Regions from separate parts of the Cytobacillus sp. EB106-05-05-XG126 genome, predicted to be linked through region 1. Evidence: riboswitches for the same ligand, from Rfam matches in the RefSeq annotation. Region 1 holds a riboswitch; each other region holds the start of a gene.
What was found. A riboswitch is a leader RNA that binds a small molecule or an ion and turns the genes downstream of it on or off. The one in region 1 is predicted to bind thiamine pyrophosphate.
Positions count from the first base shown of each region.

Region 2: it holds a riboswitch for thiamine pyrophosphate, as region 1 does, so the genes downstream of both, thiW (energy coupling factor transporter S component ThiW) here and AC3WTL_RS09155 (ABC transporter substrate-binding protein) in region 1, are expected to answer to the same signal.
Region 3: it holds a riboswitch for thiamine pyrophosphate, as region 1 does, so the genes downstream of both, thiC (phosphomethylpyrimidine synthase ThiC) here and AC3WTL_RS09155 (ABC transporter substrate-binding protein) in region 1, are expected to answer to the same signal.
Region 4: it holds a riboswitch for thiamine pyrophosphate, as region 1 does, so the genes downstream of both, AC3WTL_RS10285 (Ykof family thiamine-binding protein) here and AC3WTL_RS09155 (ABC transporter substrate-binding protein) in region 1, are expected to answer to the same signal.

Region 1 covers NZ_JBYTDU010000001.1:1,847,864-1,853,570, reverse strand. The annotation lists gene AC3WTL_RS09180 (hypothetical protein) at 1-508, opposite strand, end outside; gene AC3WTL_RS09175 (TatD family hydrolase) at 658-1,425, opposite strand; gene AC3WTL_RS09170 (ABC transporter ATP-binding protein) at 1,437-2,171, opposite strand; gene AC3WTL_RS09165 (ABC transporter permease) at 2,168-2,935, opposite strand; gene AC3WTL_RS09160 (thiamine-binding protein) at 2,932-3,225, opposite strand; gene AC3WTL_RS09155 (ABC transporter substrate-binding protein) at 3,239-4,243, opposite strand; TPP riboswitch at 4,356-4,464, opposite strand; gene AC3WTL_RS09150 (YkvA family protein) at 4,544-4,957, opposite strand; gene AC3WTL_RS09145 (NAD-dependent deacylase) at 5,105-5,707, shown strand, end outside.
Region 2 covers NZ_JBYTDU010000009.1:47,007-52,713, reverse strand. The annotation lists gene AC3WTL_RS19715 (DUF1287 domain-containing protein) at 1-583, shown strand, start outside; gene tenA (thiaminase II) at 705-1,394, opposite strand; TPP riboswitch at 1,455-1,556, opposite strand; gene thiW (energy coupling factor transporter S component ThiW) at 1,718-2,206, opposite strand; TPP riboswitch at 2,321-2,436, opposite strand; gene AC3WTL_RS19700 (DUF302 domain-containing protein) at 2,506-2,889, opposite strand; gene AC3WTL_RS19695 (alpha-hydroxy-acid oxidizing protein) at 2,994-4,103, opposite strand; gene AC3WTL_RS19690 (PaaI family thioesterase) at 4,541-4,912, shown strand; gene AC3WTL_RS19685 (TVP38/TMEM64 family protein) at 4,970-5,707, opposite strand, start outside.
Region 3 covers NZ_JBYTDU010000006.1:147,491-153,197, forward strand. The annotation lists gene thiC (phosphomethylpyrimidine synthase ThiC) at 1-1,776, opposite strand, end outside; TPP riboswitch at 1,903-2,017, opposite strand; gene AC3WTL_RS18060 (hypothetical protein) at 2,232-2,516, opposite strand; gene AC3WTL_RS18065 (bifunctional metallophosphatase/5'-nucleotidase) at 2,698-4,317, shown strand; gene AC3WTL_RS18070 (hypothetical protein) at 4,418-4,651, shown strand; gene AC3WTL_RS18075 (DUF3267 domain-containing protein) at 4,660-5,196, opposite strand; gene AC3WTL_RS18080 (hypothetical protein) at 5,425-5,707, shown strand, end outside.
Region 4 covers NZ_JBYTDU010000001.1:2,074,986-2,080,692, reverse strand. The annotation lists gene AC3WTL_RS10300 (energy-coupling factor transporter transmembrane component T family protein) at 1-353, opposite strand, end outside; gene AC3WTL_RS10295 (ABC transporter ATP-binding protein) at 340-2,040, opposite strand; gene AC3WTL_RS10290 (ECF transporter S component) at 2,024-2,620, opposite strand; gene AC3WTL_RS10285 (Ykof family thiamine-binding protein) at 2,622-3,227, opposite strand; TPP riboswitch at 3,549-3,650, opposite strand; gene AC3WTL_RS10280 (Cof-type HAD-IIB family hydrolase) at 3,879-4,745, shown strand; gene AC3WTL_RS10275 (coproporphyrinogen III oxidase) at 5,000-5,707, shown strand, end outside.

The sequences.
Region 1 (5,707 bases):
CATTGCTTTTAGCCGCTTCTTTAATCAGCTGTGTTTTTTTCAATTCTACTTCTGCTAAATAATCAGTAAAGGTGCTGTCTTTTGAGATATCTATTTTGGTCTCTTCCTCAGATTTCAGGTCTTTTACATAAAAAGCCTGATCCTCAATAAGCCTGCTGAAATCAACCAGCCGCACTTTTAATTCCTTCCCGGACTCAAATGAGAAAGATAGTAGGGACGAGAAATTTACGAGAGCTTTTTCATCTAAGGAAATGTTTTTTTCGTTGTATTCAATTTCATATTGCACTGTCCAGCCATATTGTTTTCCTTTTTCATCAATAAGAGCTTTTGGCTGGGTGGAGGCATCTTTTAATATAGAAGATTTGAATTCCTTAAACTCATCAGATTTTAACACGGCTTTCATGAAATCTTTCTCAGTCAAACCAGCCGAATTACTTTTGGGCTGTGCAGAAACATTGCCTGAGAAAACTAGTAAAATAGTCAATAATAAGAAAATATACTTTTTCATCACATGCCTCCTAAAAAGTATTGTCCAATATAAGATTAACCTATATTTCCATAATTAGGAATGGTGCGATGTGATTATATTTATTTAGTATATTTTATCTAATCTAAATAAAAAAACTGCCTATTTGGTAAAAGCCTTATTTAGGCAGATTAATCAATATTATAGAAGCTTTTTGTATTATCATAAAGCTTCTTAAGGGCGCTGCTGAAAGATATTTCTTTTAGTTCAGCAAGGGCACTGATGGAATGGGCCATCATGGAAGGGTGGGTAGGTTTGTTTTTAAAAGGGCCCTCGAATTCCCATGGGCCGTCTGTTTCTGCCATCAACTTATCCATCGGGTAATTCCGTACGAGGCCCTGTATTTCTTTTTCATACACGATATCTGGAGTAAAGGATATGTAATAGCCATTGGAAATCAGCCTGCTTGCTGCTGCAGTGTCACCTTTAAACCAGTGGAAATGAGCCTTTTTAATCGAATGCTTTTCCAATAAATTGCACACAATCTGTGCATCATCATAAATTGCATGGAGGACGATGGGCTTATCCTGTTTTTTTGCAAGCTTTATGAATTCTTCGAGAAGTTCAATATATCCGCCTGGGATCTTGCTCCCCTTAGGTCTCAAATAGTATGGAAGGCCAACCTCGCCAATAGCAGCCATCTGCTCTGTGTGAATCTTTATCCAGCTGAAAAGATCTGAAATATCATGATCATTGGGCAGTACCTGTTCAGGGTGAAAACCAAAGGCAGGTTTAACAAAGGGATAGATTTCTGCAAGAGCAAGGTTTCTTTTGCAGGAGTTTAAATCGCTTGAAACTGTAACCAGTGAAAGCTTAAACGGCAATTTATGAAACATTTTTTCTAAATCAATATCGCTGTACTTATCAAGATGAATATGGGCATCAATATAATTATCCATGCTGCTGCCTCCTAATGATTTTTCAGCACATGATGAATGCTTCTTTTGCATTCAAGGAAATTTTCATCCAGGAAAATTTCCTCCATTCGCGGCCGCCCAAAAGGCATTTTGTATTCTTGAACCACTCTAGCAGGCTTGCTGCCGAGTATTAATATTCGATCAGAGAGGTAAATGGCTTCTTCGATATTGTGAGTGACAAACAGAATCGTCGGCTTATGTTCATTCCAAATATTGAGAAGCCATTTTTGCATATCAAGACGGGTAAGCTCATCCAAAGCTGAAAAAGGTTCATCCAGCAGTATGATTGGCTGCGGGCTTAATAGTGCCCGGATGAAGGCGGCCCTTTGCTTCATGCCTCCTGATAATTCATGCGGAAACGCATTTTCATAGTCACCGAGTCCGGCTTTTTGAAGCATTTTTCTGGCTGTTTCGGGATCGGGTTTCCCCATAATTTCCTGGCCAAGCAGTACATTCTGAAGGATAGTTCTCCAAGGCATCAGGGAAGGTGTCTGGGGCATATAGCTAATTGAACCGCGTTTGCCGCTGATTTCGGCCTTCCCTAGCATGATGGACCCTTCATCAGGCAGTAGCATCCCGCCAATCAGGTTAAAGATAGTGCTCTTTCCGCTGCCTGATGGCCCTAAAATCGAAACAAACTCCCCTTCATTTACTTGAAAACTCAAATTGCTTAAAACCTGATTTGAATCAAAATTTTTCGTTAGAGAATTAACCGATAATTGTATCATTTCCTCCCACTCTCCCTGGACTTCCATTTAATAAGCAAACGTTCTGAAAGTAATATACCTCCAAAAAGCAGCAAACTTAACAGCATAATCGCAAGTATGGCTACAAAAACACGGTCTGTCCGAAAGGAAGAAGACGCTAGAGTCATATAAACCCCTATTCCGGCTTTGGCTCCGAGCCATTCAGATATTACAGCACCCATCACACTATAGGTCGCAGAGATCTTTAGCCCGGAAAATAAAGATGGAAGGGAATGGGGAAGCTCCAGCTTCCAAAACAGCTGTCCTCTGCCGGCTCCAGCCATCAGCATATAATGCCTGAGATCTCCTGGAGTTTGCCGAAAACCATCCAATGCTGCAACAGTAATGGGGAAGAAGCATACCAGCGTAATGACAATAAGTTTTGGAAGTATGCCAAATCCAAACCATACAACCAGTAAAGGAGCCAGAACAATTATTGGCACATTCTGTGAAAGGATGAGAAGCGGGTAAACAGACTCTCTTATAAAAGGCAATAAGTGCAATATAACAGCTGTAAGCAATCCGATGGCAGTGCCAATGGCAAATCCACATAGTGAAAGCAGGACTGTCGATTGAAGATGCGGGCGGAAGCCCTCCCAGCCCAAAACTGCCTCCTGAATGATATCTGTCGGGGGAGGCAGGAGCCAAGCAGGGACTTCTGCCAGATTTACCGCCATCTCCCAGAGAATGAATAAAAGGAGGAGAACCGCAGCCGGCCTCCACCCTTTTCTGAATACATTGATCATGGACGGTACTTCTCCGTTAAATCACTCATTTCAATTCCAGCGGGCTGATAGAGAATCTTAACCTGTGAGATTACGTTGCTGCTGCCTTTTTCAATCATTTTTCTGTTCATGTCAGCAATGATTTTCAATAAGTGTTCTAAATCGCCTTCCATCGTTGTTTCAAGGGGATGCACTTCGTACTTAACACCGGATTGCTGAATGATACTGATTGCTTCATCAACGTATGGTATAACATTTTCCCCATCTTTTGTTTTTGGTATGATTTGAATGCTTACAAGTGCGTTTGCCATTTAATAACTCTCCTTATTCCGGCAGGAAGTCATTTGTAAATGCTTTGCCGGCATCTAATTCTTTATCTAAAAGACCATTTTCATGCATCCAGTCTGCATAGTTTTCCCAGACCTCAAGCTTTTGTTCTCCCCATCTGGCAGCATCATCCTGATAGCGCGGTGATAGCCACTCCTGGCTCTTTTTGACCAATTCGCTGTCCAGGTCGGGAGCATTCTTTAACAAGATATCAGCTGCTTCCTCAGGCTGGTCGATTGCAAATTCATATCCTTTGGATGCAGCATTTACAAATGCTTTAACAGTTTCCGGATCATCTTCAATCATTTTTTCACTCGTTGCCAGAACAGGCGTATAGTAATCCAGTTTTTCTGAGTAGTCTGTGAGGTAGACCATATTAATCTTTTCCCCCCGAAGCTCAGCTTCTACACCTGTCCATCCGTAATAAATCCATGCGAAGTCTATATCTCTTTTAACAGCGGTAAAAAAATCCGCATCCCCCATGTTAACGATTGAGACCTTATCAACATTGGCGTTTTCCTTCTTCATTAGGGAGTCTATTACCGATTTTTCTACAGGAGCTCCCCAGCCGCCATAAGTTTTCCCTTCAAAATCTTTCGGCGATTCAATGTTTTTTTCAGCAGGGGATGCAAAGCCGGAAGTATTGTGCTGAATAACAGCTGCTATTGAAACCAGAGGCACACCCTGTACACGGGCTTCCGTAATGCTTTCCTGATAGCTGACACCGAAATCTGCCTTGCCTGATGCAGTCAATTGATCTGCACCTGCTTCACCTGGCATGATAATTTCGACATCGAGCCCTTCTTCTTTAAAATAGCCTTTTTCCTTTGCGGCATATAAGCCGGTATGATTGGTATTGGGTGTCCAATCCAATACAACAGTAACTTTTTTCAAACCTTCTTTGCTGTCTGCATCTTTGCCTCCAGTCTGATTATCCGTTCCATTACCGGCACAGCCTGAAAGAAGCAGCAGTGTACAGATAACTGCAATCCACTTTTTCATAAGTAATCCTCCTAAAAACCTTTATGTAATAAGGAAAGTTGATATTAGTCTGCCCTGAAAAATAAAAAACGCCCCGGCATAATACCGGGACGCATATAAAAAAACATTTTATTATGTTTAAGAATATGTTCCCTACGCCGGTATTAGCCAGATCAGGTTCAAAGGGTCAGCATCTTAAGGATGAAGTCTCAACCGGCACACCGGTTCCCCTACATTTCTTGCTATTTAATTTTAACAGGCATGAATACTTTCCATTATTTATTATAGCAGACAATATCAAAATGGACATCATTTTGAACGTTATTTCATTTCAATAGTCCGGCTCTCTTTCCAGGTTTTGAATTTCTCAATTTCACCTGTAATCTGGCTGACGGCAAAACCAAGTACTGCTGCATCATCAAGGATACCCATTCCGATCAAAAAGTCTGGAACCAGGTCGATAGGAGAGACAAAGTATAGGATGGATGCAATAATAAAGATAATTGATTTTTTGGAGATATGCCGGTAATCGCCTTTTGACCATGCCTTAACTAAATCGATCAGCAGCTGAAACTTTTCCCATATATCACTTAACGAAGATTTGTTTTTCTCAGCTTTAAGTGTAGCTTTTTTTAGCAGGCCTTTTGTTTTTTCGGGATCATCCGCATAGCGTTGTGCCCTGGAAGAAAATTTTTTATAGCCGTCCTTATAATCTTTCGTTTCTATTTCAGGCATAGCCATCACTCCTATATTGATAATTCGTAAAAACAGTTATAATCTATTATTTACCGCATACCTGACATGACATAAACATTTAACCAGGAGAAAAAAATGGAAATAGCCTTCAAACCTGTGAAAATATTTTAGTGGGAGCTGGTATTTATGCTTGAGAAATGGCTGAAGGAATCAAATTATACAGTAATACTATCTGGAGCAGGTATGTCAACTGAAAGCGGTCTGCCTGATTTCAGGTCAGCCAATGATGGCTTATGGAACGGGAAAGACCCTGGGAAAATTGCCAGTACTGAAGCATTGAATGAAAATGTGAGGGAGTTTATAGAATTTTATCGGCACCGGGTAATCGGGCTCAAGGAGTGCAGCCCTCATAAAGGCCACTATATTCTTGCTGATTGGGAAAAGAGAGGCATTTTAAAGAGTATTATCACCCAGAATGTGGATGGATTTCATCGGCTGGCAGGGAGTGAAAATGTATCAGAGCTTCATGGGAATCTGCAGACACTCCATTGCCAGGAATGCAAAAAAGAGTTCCCAAGCGAGGGATATTTGCATGGACACGTTCAATGTAATTGCGGGGGGCTGCTTCGTCCTTCAATAGTTCTGTTTGGGGAGATGCTGCCTGAGCAGGCTTTAGATTTTGCAGCGGAAGAATCAGAAAAGGCAGAACTATTTATTGTTCTCGGATCATCCCTGACTGTGACACCAGCCAATCAGTTTCCGCTGATAGCAAAACAAAACGGAGCAAAA
Region 2 (5,707 bases), on a different contig from region 1:
GGTGCCCTCTGATTACTCACAGGCCGATTCAAATCAAAACGGCATTGCTGATCCGCTTGATATGGTCCAGACAGCCAGAAAAGAAGTGGAACAGCGCACGCCATATAAAAGTGCCTACTATGCGGGAGGCTATCCGCCCGATGGCGAGGGTGTCTGTACAGACGTGATTTGGAGAGGTTTCCAGGAGGCTGATGTAACCATAAAGGATCTTATTGATCAGGATATCGCCGAAAATACGGACTTGTATTCAAGAGTCCATGGCAAGCCTGATCCGAACATTGATTTCAGAAGGGTACCAAACCAGAATATCTTTTTTAGCCGGTTCGCAAAGTCATTAACAACAGAACTGATTCCAGGAGATGTTAAGAACCTTCAGCAATGGCAGCCGGGTGATATTGTGGTTTTCCTTTCTCCTAAATTCGACCATGTGGCTTTCATATCTGACAAACGGACTAAAGATGGCATTCCATACGTAATACATAACTCCACCCCATTTGCAGCAGAAGTAAAACTATCTTCTTTTAAGACTCCCATTACCGCTCACTACAGATGGGATTTTGAAAAAACGCCTGCACTGCCATAAAGCAGATGCAGGCGTTTTTCTTATTAAATAAGAAAGTATAAAATTTTGAACTTCGATAACTCTCTAGCGCAAGCAGCCTGCACATCGAGGTGTCGAGGGTGAGCGAGTCGCTTACGCTTTTCTATCTGACTGCTGCCGGATTGCCCGCCGGCCACTCTTCGCAGGTATAAGCCATCTCCCAGAAACCAAGCTCCAGCTGGCAGCTTTTTCGGAAAGCATCCTTCATTCGCTGCCTTTCTTCCGGTGATGCCGCTTCAGCAAGTTCATCCAAACGGTTTCTCATATTCATGGTCACAGCTTCGACTCTAAGGTTTGCATAAAAAGAAATCCACGGATAAAACGGATGGTTCTCATCTGGCTCATATTGCTTCATGAGCTCAAGCCCAATTTCCCAATAAGTCCATGGGCAAGGCAATAATGCAGCGAGTATTTCACCCATGCCGCCTGTATGGGCATGATACATCATATGCTTTACATAATGATCGGCTGTCGGCGGAAGCGGATATCCCTGCAATGCTTCGTAATCCACCCCAATCTGCTGGCAAAAATTATGGTGGGGGTGTACTTCGCTGTTCAATACAAATTCTATTTGCTGGTTAAAGTATGCAATATCCTTACGTTCAGCTGACTTTGAAATCGCAATTCCGTAAATATGCATGAACGCATTCAAATACTCAAAGTCCGCTTTAATGTAATGAGCAAGCGCCTCTTTCGGCACATCCCCTCTCCCGATCCCCTGAACAAATGGATGTTCAAATATCAGCTGAAACAAATCTTCATTTTCCTTGCGCAGAATTTCTGAAAAAGTCATAAAAAATAGCCTCCTTAATTAAATACAGAAGCTGCCGGGGAAAAAGCATGAGGATATATAATGAGGTCCTCACTGCTTCCCTGCGCTGGCATTATCCAGATCAGGTTCCAAGGGACCAAGGAAAAGCTCCTTATCTCAGCCGTAGCGCCCCTAGCAGTTTTCTAACATTTTTAATTGTTTTTTTATCGATTGTCTAACTTGACGTTTTTCGCTCATACATTTTGGATTTCGCCCATAACTCTTGAAAATCGCTCATAAAGTCAGATTGCTATGCTGCTCTCCCTTACTCTGCTAACCAATCTTACTTCTCCAGCCCAAAATCATCACATATTCTGAACCAAATTCTTCTCTTTAACCTTCGCTAACACCAACAAGCCTATCGCCGCACCGGCAATGCTGCTGACCAGAAACGGCGGCACAAAGAAGAATGCACCAGCTTCACTGCCCATGAGAAATTTTGCATACGGAACAGCAAACAATGCTCCGATTATACCGGTGCCCAAAACCTCGCCAGCGGCAGCCCATATTTTCCGGCCGAATTTCAAATAAAGGACACCAGCCAAAAACGCACCGATCATGCCGCCTGGAAACGCAAGCAGCGTCCCGAATCCAAGCATATTACGCAGCAAAGCAATCATAAAAGCAATGGCTGCTGCCGGCAGTGGTCCAAGAGTCACCGCGGCCAATACATTTACCGCATGCTGAACCGGATAGGCCTTGGCTATACCTGCCGGAAACCAGAGCAAATGGGATCCCAGTGTCCCAATCGCCGTAAATAGTGCCATCGTAGTCAACAATCGGGTTCTGTTCATCTAAACCTCCTTTCTAAAAGGGCAGCCTGATTGCTTATCTCGATGAGAAGTATGTATACAAAAAAGCCAGATCCCCACAAAGGACCCGGCTTGGTTTAAGTATATGAATCGACATATTGTCAAATCCTACTTCCCTCCGCTGGCATTAACCAGATCAGGTCCATAAGAGTCGGAAAGCTATAAGCGCTTTCCTCTCAGCCCGCACATTCGGGGCACCCCTAGTAGTTACATAGATATTTAATTTGATAAGCTATTTCAAGCTTAACAAATTATTCCGGCACTGTCATCAAACTTTTAACTTATATACTTCTCTTGATGCACTGGATTAAGCGCTCTTCAATTTCTGCTGCGAAGCTTTGAACAGATTCGTCATTGATTAGCTCAATCATACTTGTCGGCTTAGGCATCCCAATTTTCGTTTTGCCCTTGTCTTCATAGACGACAATTTTACAAGGCAGGAAGTAGCCGGCCATTTTATTCTGTGTTAAAACGCGATGTGCTTCATTCGGATTACATACCTCTAACACATGGAATGCCTCGTTATATTCCAAGCCTTTTTCCTGCAGCTTCTCCTGAACATTAAACTGCCATAGAACTCCGAACTTTTCGTCCTTCAGACTTCCTTCCAGTGAGGATATCGCTTCTTCAATTGATTTTTCGGTTTCAGCTGTGTAATCGAACATAACTGCATCTCCTTTAGTAATGGCATATTAATAATGTACCCCTATAGGTATACTATTAAACACAGTCTCAACTGTCAACAACCCAGAATTTTTTTAAGAAGGTTTTATCGAATTAACCGCAGACCAGCAATATCCTTTAAATTCCCCACCCCCGCAAGAGACAGAGACACTTTTGTTTCTTCTATAAAGTTGGCAAGCACTTTTTCAACTCCTTCCTGCCCGCCAATGGCCAAGCCGTACACATACGGCCGCCCCAGACAAACGGCGTCAGCTCCCAGTGCCAGAGCTTTAACCACATCTGAGCCTCGGCGAATGCCGCTGTCAAACAATACTGGAATCCTTCCTTTAACTTCCTTCGCAATCGGTTCAAGCGCATCAATCGCCGCAATCACTCCATCAAGCTGTCTGCCGCCATGGTTGGAGACAATGATACCGTCTATCCCTCTTTCAACGGCCAGCCTGGCATCCTCAGGGTGGAGAATGCCCTTTAATAAAATGGGCAGGCTGGTTTTCTCTTTTAATCTGGCAATATGTTCCCAGCTTAATGTTGGATGATGAATATTATCAAGGATTCCCTGTACGACATCACCGTCCTGGAGAGAAGCCATAAAGAAGGGATCGCTTTCATAGTTTGCTTTACCATAGCCAAGCTTTAACGGGGAAAAATTGTTTCTTAAATCGGCTTCCCTCCATCCCATCATCACCGTATCAACCGTTAACACAATTGCCTCATACCCCGCTTCTTCCGCACGGCGAACCATACTGAAAGATGCTTCTTCATAATTGGACCAATATAATTGGAACCATTTTGGACTCGAGCCTGTTGCCTTTGCGATTTCTTCAATGGAATAACTGGATACTGTGCTCTGGATAAAAGGAACTCCAAACGAAGCTGCTGCCCGTGCAGACGCCAGCTCTCCCTCATTATGTTCAAGCCGCTGCATCCCAATTGGTGCCAGGAAAACCGGGTAAGGATATGTTTTTCCACATAATTTCACACTTATATCAGGCACTGAAACATCTCTCAGCATCCTCGGTACTATTGAGTATTTTGCAAAGGATTCGATATTCTTTTTCAGCGTTTCTTCCCCGCCGGCTCCTGATTGAACATAGCCAAATCCACCTGCTCCCATTACTTTCTCTGCTTCTTCTTCCAGTTCCTTAAATGAAATAGGAAAGTTTTCTGCGAAACTAATATTCTCTACTTTTGCCATCATCCAGCCCGCCTTTTTTTGAATTTATTGAAAATAATATCACTTTTTTAGATTTTAAGAAACTATGTAACAATTTTGGAGCCTTTTCTCTGCAAATTAGCAGGGATTTCACAAAAAATCGGGAATAACCATGTTAACTTAAGGCTCTTTTCGTAAAAATAGTTTTTTCGCCTATCAATGTTGTCCGTTGATTTTCGCTCCAGGATGCTCAGCGAACAGCGGGGCGGGCGGTGAGCCTCCTCAACACTGCGCGTCTGGGGGGTCTCACCTGTCACGCTACTCCCGCAAGTTTCCATTGAGTAAACACCGCACGAAGAAAATGCGAATGCATTTTCGAGGATCTCGCACCTTTCGCTCCAATCAACTCAGCAAATTAAATATATAAAGCAACAAACTTTGCGAAAACAGCCTAACTTAAAGAAATTGGAGTGTAGCAAATGCTAATCAAACAGCCTTTTGATGAATTTCTGAAATTACATTACGAAAGAATCAGTGAGAGCAAAATGAAAGTCACTTTGCCCATCCAGCCGCTCTTTATTAACAGCGCGGGACTGGTGCATGGAGGGATCATTTCCACTCTTGCGGATGTAGCAATGGGGAATATTTTCGAGCCGGATGAAAATCAGAAGCAGTCCGTGGTGACCGCTGACTTGAAGGTCAGTTTCTTAAAGGGGGCGACAGGGGAATATCTAGTTGCCGATGCTCACCTTGTGAAAAGAGGACGGACACTCAGCCACACAGATTGCCTGATTTATAACGATCAGAATCAGGTTGTTGCCAAAGCATCGGGAATTTTTGCATCTATTTAGAGTGATTAATCCTATCGTTGCCTGAGTAGTTTCGCTGACAGCGATAGGAGGAACCATTTAAAGCTTACGGAAAATCCTAATAGCTTCTTTTCTTCTTTTATAAAAGTGAAAAACACTGTAAAATACTCCTATCACCATTGAAACAACCAGTAAAAACTGTAAGCCAGATAAAGATAGTGCATTGGCGAATGAAAGAGAGTAAGCCAGGAGCAAGGAAGTTGCTATTTTGGATACGGACGCAATTCCCAGGAACTTCTTAAATGAAACACCACCCATTCCTGCTCCAACACAAATGATCTCATCCGGCAATATCGGAATAACAAACAGCAGTACTAGTATGGTGTTTTCATTTCTCTCCATGTATTTTTGGTATTTGTCCAGATGCCGCGCCTTTATAAACCTCGATACAAGCTTTAATCCCCCTATCCTTGCAGTCCAGAACATAACAATAATCCCCAAAAGTGTACCTGTGAATCCAAGAAAGGCAGCGGCAGCAGGACCGAAAACGGCACTTCCTGCAGGCAGTGTGACGGCTTCAGGAAGCGGCAAAAGGATGGGCTGTAAAAAGCAAATCAGGAAAAAGATGAGCTTTCCCTCCGCTTCATATTCCCTCAGTATACTCTCTAGCCCATAGGCATCAGTCATAACGAGTATTTTTGTTACATAAAAGGCAATAAAAACGATTAACAGCAGACTGAACATATAAATCAGTGCCAGTCTGCTGTATTTCAATCGGGATAACCTGCCTGCTGAAATAAAGTAAACATCCATCACTAATATAGCAGCCATACCTGT
Region 3 (5,707 bases), on a different contig from region 1:
AATGTTTCCTCCGGCCTTACTAAATTCCTCAGCTTTTTCTTCCAGTCCCTTCTGTATCGCTTCGTCGGTTTCAAGCTGATGCTCTTTTGCATAATTCCGGATATCCTGAGAAATTCTCATACTGCAAAATTTTGGCCCGCACATGGAACAAAAATGAGCTGTTTTTGCCCCTTCAGCCGGCAATGTTTCATCATGGAATTCCAAAGCGCGCTCAGGATCCAGAGAAAGATTGAATTGATCTCTCCAGCGAAATTCAAAACGGGCTTTTGACAGGGCATCATCCCTTTTTTGCGCTCCAGGATGTCCCTTTGCCAGATCTGCAGCATGCGCGGCAATTTTATATGTGATGACACCCTCGCGCACATCGTCTCTATTTGGCAACCCCAAATGTTCTTTAGGGGTAACATAGCAAAGCATTGCCGTCCCATACCAGCCTATCATAGCAGCCCCGATTGCAGAGGTAATATGGTCATATCCCGGAGCTATATCAGTCGTAAGCGGCCCGAGTGTGTAGAATGGTGCTTCTTTACAGATTTCCAATTGTTTATCCATATTCTCTTTGATTAAATGCATTGGAACATGGCCAGGACCCTCGACCATTACCTGAACATCATGTTCCCAGGCAACTTTCGTCAGTTCCCCAAGTGTTTCAAGCTCCGCAAATTGAGCCTCGTCATTTGCATCTGCAATCGATCCCGGCCGCAGTCCATCCCCTAAGGAGAAGGCCACATCATAAGCTTTCATGATCTCGCAGATTTCTTCAAAGTGTGTATATAAAAAGTTCTCTTTATGATGATGCAGGCACCATTGGGCCATAATGGATCCGCCTCTGGACACAATTCCGGTCAGCCTTTTGGCAGTAAGCGGTACATAACGTAAAAGGACACCTGCATGAATTGTAAAATAATCAACACCCTGCTCTGCCTGTTCGATTAAGGTATCCCTATATACTTCCCACGTGAGGTCCTCAGCAATTCCATTCACCTTTTCCAAAGCCTGATAAATCGGAACCGTCCCTACAGGAACAGCAGAATTTCTGATAATCCATTCACGTGTTGTGTGAATATTTTTTCCAGTTGAAAGATCCATAATCGTATCGGCGCCCCAGCGTGTGGCCCATGTCATTTTCTCTACCTCTTCTTCAATTGAGGATGAAACAGCCGAGTTTCCAATGTTCGCATTAATTTTCACATGAAAATTCCTTCCGATGATCATTGGCTCTGTCTCAGGATGATTGATATTGGAAGGAATGATTGCCCGGCCCCTCGCTACTTCAGACCGTACAAATTCAGGTTCCATATTTTCCCGAATGGCTATAAACTCCATCTCTGGAGTAATGATTCCCTTTTTTGCATAGTGAAGCTGGGTGACATTCTTCCCTTTTATCGCTCTCAATGGCTTGCGGGATAAGCCAGGAAAGACTTTATGATTGGCACGCGGATCACCTTCATTGAGGTAGCCATTGTCCTCGGGCTTTACTTTCCGCCCATCATATTCTTCTACATCCGCTCGTTCCTGAATCCACCGGCTTCTCAGGGCGGGAAGCCCTTTCTTTAGATCTGCCGTATAATGAGGATCCGTATATGGTCCGCTCGTATCGTATACACGAACCGGCTCATTGACTTCTTCACCAAACGTTCCGGCAGTGGGGCTTAATTCTATCTCTCGCACCGGAACCTTTATATCAGTCCTGGATCCCTTCACATATACTTTTTTGCTGCCAGTAAAGCTCGACATAATAGAAATACTCTCATGATTTAAAGAACTTGCAGTCATTGCCATCTCTCCCTTTTTAAAAATGTAAGGACGAGACCTGGAACCAAGGAAGTGCCATATATGTAAAAAAGCCGGTCCACATAAAGATGGACCGGCTTAACCGCAGATGTCTTTGCACAAAGTAACTTTTGCACATTCTAACTTCCCCACGCTGGTATAATCCAGATCAGGTCCAAAGAGTCAAGAAACTTTAGCGCGTTTCTTTCTCAGCCCAAGCTATTGGGCACCCCTAGTTATTGCTATTCAATTCCATTTTAGTATACATAATTCTGAAAACAAATAAAAGGGATTTCTATGATGTGTATGAAAAAACTTCCGCTTTTTCCCGCTAGATCACTTGTATTCCTGCAGCTGAATACTCCACGGCTTAGACATTCAAATTTTTTGAAAAAACATAGAAAAACGCCTGCCATTAGCAGACGTTTTTCTACATGTATTTAGATGTGTATCATCAATTAGTTCTCTTCAGAACCCCCATCGTTCATATCCATATCACTTTCATCCATGTTTTCTTCATCCTGTGGAGATTCTTCATTCATGCCGGGTTCCTCCATATCCGACTCCTCTGATGTGCCTGGATCCTGCATTTCACTATCTTCATTATTGTTTTCTTCCATTTGATTATCTTCCAATTCCACATCTTCCGTTTCCGGCGGCGGCTCCTGTTCATCTGTTCCGCACCCTGCCAACAATAATCCTGCACCCAATGGGACTGAAAGCAAAAGCTTCTTATATTTCATATGTTGTCATCTCCTTTGGCAGTATTATGTTTCTTAATATGAACTTACCCTTTATCAAATTGGATAAACAAGTGCAGGTTAGCAGGATTTTTTCATTTACTTGCCACCCAAAAGCCCCCTTACGATTAAATCCCCAATATCTGCAAATACTATCCCTGCCACAATTACAGGAGGTTGATTGATGAAAGTACTTATCTCCCTTATATTATTTAGCTTTCTGGGAATGCCTCTGGGAGAAAAAGATCAATGGGATCGGCAAGGCCTCTCTGAGGATTATCATGGCCATATTGAAGATCGCTCAGAAGGACCATACAAGAGAGTCCAGCTGCTGGGAATCAATGATTTCCATGGCCAGTTGAATGTGACCCGTCAGATTAACGGCAGACCAGCAGGACGTGCAGATTATCTCGCTGCGTATTTGCGCCAGCGTGCCGCAGAAAATGAAAATACCATCCTGCTTCATACTGGAGACATGATAGGAGCAAGTCCTCCTGTATCCGCCCTCCTGAAGGATGAACCGACCATTGAATTTTTGAATAAGATGGGGTTTGACATTGGCACCATCGGCAACCATGAATTTGACCGGGGTTTGGATCAGCTGCTTCGCTTACTAAATGGCGGTAGCCCTTCAGCTGCAAAGAGTTATCCCGGCTCACGCTTTCCATGGATTGCAGCCAATGTTATCAGTCAGAATTCTGGCAAGCCCATCCTTCCTCCCTATAAGATTTTAAATGTCAGCGGGGTCCCAATAGGGTTTATCGGTGTGATCATGAAACAAACACCAAGCTTATCCGCACCAAATAGTGTGAAGGGTCTTACCTTCACTGATGAAGCGGAAGTAATCAATACGTATACCCGGGAACTTAAAAAGCAAGGAGTAAGAGCCATTGTGGTACTGGCCCATGTTCCCGGCAAATCAAAACCAAATGGAGAACTAGCCGCGGGCCAGCTAATAGAATTGGCCCATCAAGCAGATGACGAAGTTGATATTATGTTCGGAGGCCACAGTCATGCTTATCTGAACAGTGTGGTGGATGGAAAGCTCCTCGTGCAGGCCTATTCATATGGCACTGCCTTTTCAGATGTGGATATCGAAATAGATCCCCGGACAAAGGATATTGTCCGTAAGCACGCAGAAATTGTAAATGTTTTTCAAGAGAATACCCAGCCTGCCAGCGACATAACCAGGATGATCGAACACTACGAAATGAAAGTAGAACCCGCTGTGAACAGATATATTGGCACTGCTTCCTTTCCCATCACAGCTGCACGAAACAGAAGCGGCGAGTCCGCCCTGGGCAATCTTATTGCCGATTCCGAGCGGGCAGTGATGAACACAGATTTCGCTTTCATCAATCCAGGGGGTATCCGGGCAGACATTGACGCAGGCCGTGTTACATGGGGCAACTTATATGTCGTCCTTCCATTCAGCAATCAATTGGTTAAAATGAACCTGACAGGAAGCCAAATCCGTGATATTCTCAATCAGCAATGGCAGCCTGATACTACCCGAATCCTTCAGATCTCGGGCTTCACTTACAGCTGGGATGACAGACAGCCTGCCGGCAGTAAAATACAGGAAATCTATTTGCCCAACGGAACAAGGCTTGATCCGGATAAGAAATATTCAGTTACCGTTAATACCTATCTCGCAGATGGCGGAGATAATTTTACTGTATTCAAAAGTGGTATAAGCAGAGTGACCGGACCAATGGATATTGATGCACTGGAGAAATATATACAGCAGCTCCCTCAGCCGTTTAGTTCTGCAATTGATGGACGCATAAAGAGAATAGACTAAAAAGGACAGCCATGACTGTCCTTTTTTCTTGTCTATTTGATACTAATAAGGGGATCTGACTCATATCTTTCCAGTAGGATCAAATGAAAGGAATAGGATAATGAAAAAATATATTTATTTCCTCATGCTGTTCGGTATCTTTTTTCCATTTTTTCATAAGACAGCCATTGTTTATGAAAACTGGAGATTGTGCACCACTGCTTCTAAATTAATCGGGATCCGGCTCTATGGACTGGATTCCATGAGAAACCTACTTATATCAGCATTGGCGGCCCTCGTTGCTTTCTATTTCACGCAGCTATTTATTAGATGGGACAGCAAATATAAAAGCTAGTATAACCGCTATTCATAAACCGTAAATTGCGGTTTAGTCGGATGGTCAATGACAAGAGCCTCATTAGGAAATTTTAATAGCTTTTGATACAAAACAAGATCTCCCATGCAGCCAACTGTCAATATCGCTCCCAGGACCGATAATCCAGGCATATTAAACACAACCCCCAGAATAAGCGGCAATAAGCCAGTCGGAATGAATGGCAGCATTAAAACCTTTTTCATTTGCTGAACTGTTACTGGCTGTTTGGCATGAGCATAAGCCACACCCATTTTCAAATTGACTCCCCAGGTCATTTCCTTCCAGGGAACACCGCCAATATAGTGAAAACCCGCCAAATGAATGGCTTCATGCAAAATAACGATAGCGACCATGCCAGCTAAAAATAATAGCATACCTGTGAGGTCAAAAGACATTTCCCCACCGCCATAAAACACAGCATGTAAAAAGAGTACCCCAAATATAAGCGCCATCGTTGTAAAGAATAAATAAATCTGCAGCTTCATCATTGAAACAGTAACAACTGTTGCTTTTTTATTTTCCAATTTTTTCACCTCATCAGGATTGGTCAATACCATACCTACGAATCAAGCAACAGCGAAGTTTCAGATTTTTCCATTACCTGTTTTTCTCCTTCTTTTGCCTCAGTCTCATTTTTTCATAATGTACAGTTTCTGCCCAAATGGACCCAAAGTAGCGAAAAACACTGTTACCGTCACTGATAGACTTGTATAATCAAGGCAAGAAAAAATGAAAGGACTGTGATAAGGAAAGTGCTGTATATCTGGGATATTGAAAAAATCATTTTACATACATTGAACGAACAACGCCTCAATATAAATTATGAGTTCAGCAATACACTCGCTTCGCCTATGAGCTACAATGTCTCAACGAATACAATAAAATTTAACTACCTGAAGGTGAACGGCTACATAGCCAAAATCAATTTTAAAATAAAAGAGACAAATGAGAACCTGGTAAAATTAATGCTTTACCATGAGATCGGCTATTATCTGGATTTCAAGAAAAACAAACATGACATCAGAACGCTTATGT
Region 4 (5,707 bases), 230 kb from region 1:
ATGAAAAGAAGAGACAGAGAGGTAAAGCTTAAAACTCTCATTCCAAGGGAGAGGGCACGCAGAAAGCTCTCCTCAGTCAATGTGAATATCCCCCATGACCAAAGGATGGTTTCTCCTTCAATCGTTTTAGAAAAAATCAGAGCTGACCAAATATATATTGCAGCCATAAAGATAAATGGCGTGAAAAGCAGTATCCATCTTTTGAATGAAACTCTTCCAAAAATAAAGGTGGCTGCTGCAGTCATCACTAAGGTCAGAAAAGGTGTAACCGGATCAAAGAAAACCGATAGAATTAACACACAGACTATGACAGTGAATGCTTTAATGCTTGGGTTAAATTCATGTAAGAACAACCTTTTTCCCCCTTGTAATGGACCCGATATCGTTCCTGAGTTTTTCTAGGTAAGGAACCTTTAGGGAAGCAATCTTCATAATCTCATCTTTCTTCCATAATGCATCTGGCAAACCATCGTAAATCTTCTCTCCTTCTGAAAGAACAATCACTTTGTCCGCATAGGAATGGAGGATTTCCATGTCATGCGTGATCATCACCACGGAACCTCCACTTTGGATCTTTGTTTCCAATAGCTTCATAAGCTCCCCGGACGTCCTGGCATCCTGTCCAAATGTTGGCTCATCAAGGAGGAGCAGCTCCTGATCATTCACAAGCATCGATGCGACACTAAGCCGCCGCTTTTGTCCCTGGCTTAAGGAAAAAGGATGCAAGTCAGCACATTGGAGCAAGTCCACTTGAAGCAGAGCAGCCTGAACTGTTTTTTGAATATCGGCATCAGGAATTTGTTGTATTTTTAGGCTGAAGGCTATTTCATCATAGACAGAGTCTGCAATAAATTGATGCTCGGGATTTTGAAAAACGTAAGCTAATTTCTGTCTTAACTCCTTCTCCTTCCATTGGGAAAGGGAGCTGTCATAAAATAGTATATTGCCCTTTGAAGGAGGATATAGTCCAGCCAGCAGTCTGGAAAGTGTTGTTTTTCCTGACCCATTTGAACCGGCAATTGCCACAAATTCGCCTTTTTTTACAGAAAAACTAATATTTCTTAGCAAGTCCTTACCAGCTTTATTAAACGTTAGATTCTCTGCTGATAGGATAATCTGCTCTTCATGAGCTTGGTGTTTTTTCTTCCGGTTGTCTAAAATCTGAAGTGCACAAAAGGGATTTGCTAATCCGGCGATTAATTCCCGATCAGACAACGGGAGCTTTTCCCCTTTGTAAATACCTTCTTTTTTTCCTAATAGGCCGGCTCTAACCGCGCTTGGCAGCCAGATGCCCTCATGCAGTAGTTCTTCTGCATATTGATTAAAGCATTCTGCCGTGCTTCCATTAAATAAAATTTCACCTTCCTTGTTTAGGACCAAGCACCGGTCGGTCAAATCAATCCAATCATCCAGCCTGTGCTCAATTATTAGCAGGGAAAATGCCTGGTTCTGTTTAAGCTCTTTGATTATGCGTGTAAGTTCATAGCTTGAAGCCGGGTCCAGATTTGCTGTCGGTTCGTCCAAAATCAGGATATCCGGTTTTAATGATAAAACACATGCCAGTGCAAGCTTTTGCTTTTGGCCCCCGGAAAGGGTGTGGATCAAGGAATGTTTATACGGCAAAAGATGAACAAGCTCCAATGCTTCATCAATCTTACTCTCTATTTCTTCAGGAGGTGTTTTCATATTCTCAAGCCCAAATGCCAGCTCATCCTCGACTGTGGTCATGCAAAATTGGCTTTCGGGGTCTTGAAACACAATGCCAATGTGCTGATTAATTTCGCCAGGGCCGAACTCCTCCAGCATCTTTCCCTTGAATGAAATGGTCCCGTCCAATTTGCCATCAACGGCCTCCGGATATAATTTATTTAAGCAGAAAGCAAGTGTGCTTTTTCCCGAGCCGCTTGGGCCCAGCAATAGAACTGCTTCCCCTGGATAAAGGCTGAATTGCACATCTTTTAAAATAGGTTTTTTCACATCTTCATACCTGAAGGAAAGCTGTTCAGTTTTTAATATGTGCCTATTATGCTGTAATTCCATTTTCCGGTTTTCCCCTTTTTAGCTCTTTTCCAATAGGAAAGCTGTTTAATGCCCCTGTTTTCGCAAGGCTTTCGCTTAGCCATTTGCCTAGCAATCCAGCTAATAAAGCACCGCTGATCAGCCTCACAAAAAACATAGCCGTAACATAACCGGGTGAGAGGGCAGCATAGCCGGAAATGAAATAGCCCCAAATAAAACTAGTAACAGATGAGCCCATTCCGGCAGCAATTAAAACCCATGGCCGGTAATTATTCCATTTCGTGGCCGCAAAAACAGCTTCTGCTCCAATCCCCTGAATCATCCCTGACAGTATCAGGCGGGGACCAACTGCGTTGCCGATCATGACTTCAATGGCTGCAGCGATGGTTTCCGATAAAAAGGCTGCTCCGGGTTTTCTGATTATGTAAGCTGCGATAATTGAAACAATAAACCAAATGCCAAAAATAAGATCATATCCAATTAAGCCGAACATTCCATATAGCACGTTGCCAAATTGCAGGAATACCAGATATACAACTGCAAACACGACAGCGAGTACAGACAGGACTATGACTTCTCGAAGCTTCCACTTTTCAAGCATATTACTCAGTCTCCTTTTTGGATGGACTGTTGGCAGACATATTCACTGTCATAACAATATGTGTAGAATCGCTTTTCTTGCAGTTTTCAAAAGCATCCTCCAGTGTTTTAAAAACAGCGTGTGCATCTCCATCCAGTCTTGAAGCATAATGCACTCCTTTAGTAAAAGTTTCCCGATTCTTTGCGAGCTCGACCTGGTTCATAATGACGTTCATGTAATCAGGAATCCCCATCGGATAAAGGGCAAACTGGACAGCGACTTCCTGGCTGATTCCTGCTGCTGATTCTTCATTCGCCCGTTCCTCATTTTCAGCAAGATAAGCATCGCCCGCAGTATCCCCAGGGCATCCATTGGAAAAAGTGCCATTAAATACTACATGGTCACCATGCTTAACTGTTTCAAGATAAATAGCTTTGACCACATCAAAAACATGAATGCACCTGCCTCTCACACAAGTGCTCACATCATCTGTTTCCATCCATACCTTGCTTGTATTCACTTCTTTTAGAGCAGATAATATAACATCCACAAACCTGTCAGTCATTGGATAAATTGAAAACCTGCACCCTGTAATCTCGCTTGTTCCGCATAGAAAATTTTCCTGCATTTTTCCATCCTCCTAGTTTAGTTTTAATGAAAGGCTATTTTCGCAAGGTTTGTTGCTTTTTGTATATGATTTACTGAGTTGATTGTAGCGGAAGGTGCGAGACTCCTGCGGGAGTAGCGGGACAGGTGAGACCCCGCAGACGCGCAGCGTCGAGGAGGCTCACCGCCCGCCCCGCGGAAAGCGAGCAGCCTGGAGCGGAAATCAACGGACAACATTAATAGGCGAAAAACAACAATTTACTCGAAAAGAGCCTAATGAAAATAAAAAACTGCATTCCCATAAGGAAATGCAGTTGAATGATATCAATACACTAGAAATGATAGCCGTTCACCTGCACTTCCCCACGCTGGTATTATCCAGATCGGGTGATAAGAGTCAGAACGGATTGTTCTTCTCAGCCAAAAAGCTCCCCTAGTGCAAAATAAGATATGCAGTTTTTATTGACTCCATCTTAATACGGAGCATCCAAATTGTAAATGACTAATTAATAATTCTTCAAATCAATTGATCTATGAAAACAGATAAACGCCTTCACTAACACAGATAAGCTATAAAAAATTTCTGCATTGTCCATGTCATGTTCTATTCCAGTCCTTCTCTTCATAAAAGTGTAATAGGACAATTTTACACCGAGAATAGGGGGCAAATTGGATGATATACAGAATGCTTGCTTTAAACATAGACGGAACATTACTCCAATCAAATGGAAGACTTCATAAATCAACAAAAGAAGCGATTGAATATGTGCAGCAAAAAGGGATCTATGTAACACTTGTTACGTCCAGAAGCTTTCCATCCGCGAAAAAAGTGGCTAAAGCATTGAAAATCAATTCTTTGCTGGTCACACACAGGGGGGCATATATTGCAGCTTCTCAGGAAAAGCCGATTTTTGTAAAAAGGATTCAGGAAGATGAAACGTTTGAAATCGTGCGCCTGCTTGAAGGCTTTACCTGTCAAATCAGGCTGGTGCACGAAAAATATTCCCTTGCCAACAAAACGAAGCTCAATACCAACATGCTTGCTAAAACTGTTTTTACAACCGGCGATCCCATTTTTTATTCCCAGCAGTTTGTGGATTCATTAAGTGACACCATATTAGATGAGCCGGTCACACCGCCAAAAATTGAAGTGTACTTTGAAGATAAAGAAGACCTTGAGGATGCTAAGACAGCCATTTGGGGCATGTTTGAAAATGTGGAAGTCATTAAACTGAATGATCTGAGGATGGACATTGTTCCTTCCGGAGTTTCAAAGCTGAATGGTTTGCTCTATTTATGTGAACACCTTGGAATTTCCAGAAATCAAATGGTCGTCATAGGAGATTCTGAAGATGATCTGGAAATGATTGAAGCCGCCGGTCTGGGTGTGGCGATGGGCAATGCCCCGGCAGAAGTTAAAAAAGCAGCAGACTGGCTGACACGATCCAATGACCAGAGCGGCGTAAGCTACATGGTTAAAGAACATTTCCGCAAACAGCATCCGATCGATTTCCTGAAGAAAATGAATCTGCTAAAATAAAATGAATGAAAGAGAGTCCAGTCAGGCAGATTGGCTCTCTTTTTGATTCAGGCATGGGATAAAGAGAAAGTGAAAAAGAGAGGGAATTAAATAAAGCGATCCAATGGGATTCTCTTCCCTGATATTGACCTTGTTTCCCCATTTCTGTACACTAAAAGGAGTTTGTCAACATGAATAATATAGACTCTGCAACTGCCGTCAGTGAGATGAAACACCGGCAGATTTATTATATTTTCTAAAAAAAGGTGATAGATTTGAACATTTCAATTTTAGGCATACAGGATGAACGGTTCCATCGGCCGCTTCGGCTGATCGGGAACCTCTTTTTTGAAGAATGTGAAGTGGTGCTGGGTGAGAATGCTGCAGCAGATCTGACCATTTCTTTTCAGCTTGAGCAGGGAGAACGCATTAAAGCCATTGCAGAGCTTACTGATAAAGACAACAGGAACCTTACAGCCAATTTTGAAAAGGAATTTGTTCCGGCTGAGTCAGACAAAGAGACTTTCAGACAAGTGAAGAATGCAGTATCACATGTATACCTGACTGTTTTGCAGGAATGGACTGGCATTACCCAGAAGTGGGGTATTCTGACCGGAGTACGTCCCACAAAATTGCTTCACCGTGCCATGCAGAATCAGACACCTCTCCAGGAAGCTCATCAGCAGCTGAAGGAAGAGTACTTGATTACAGATGAAAAAATTCAGCTTATGCAGAATATTGTAGACCGGCAGCTTGCTGTTGTGCCGGATCTTTATGACTTAAAAAATGAGGTAAGCATATATATTGGCATTCCGTTCTGCCCGACAAAGTGCGCGTATTGTACTTTTCCTGCCTATGCAATTAATGGCAGGCAGGGTTCTGTTAACTCATTTCTTGGCGGCCTTCATTTTGAAATGCGCAAAATTGGTGATTGGCTGAAAGAAAATAATGTGAAAATCACCACTGTCTATTATGGCGGAGGG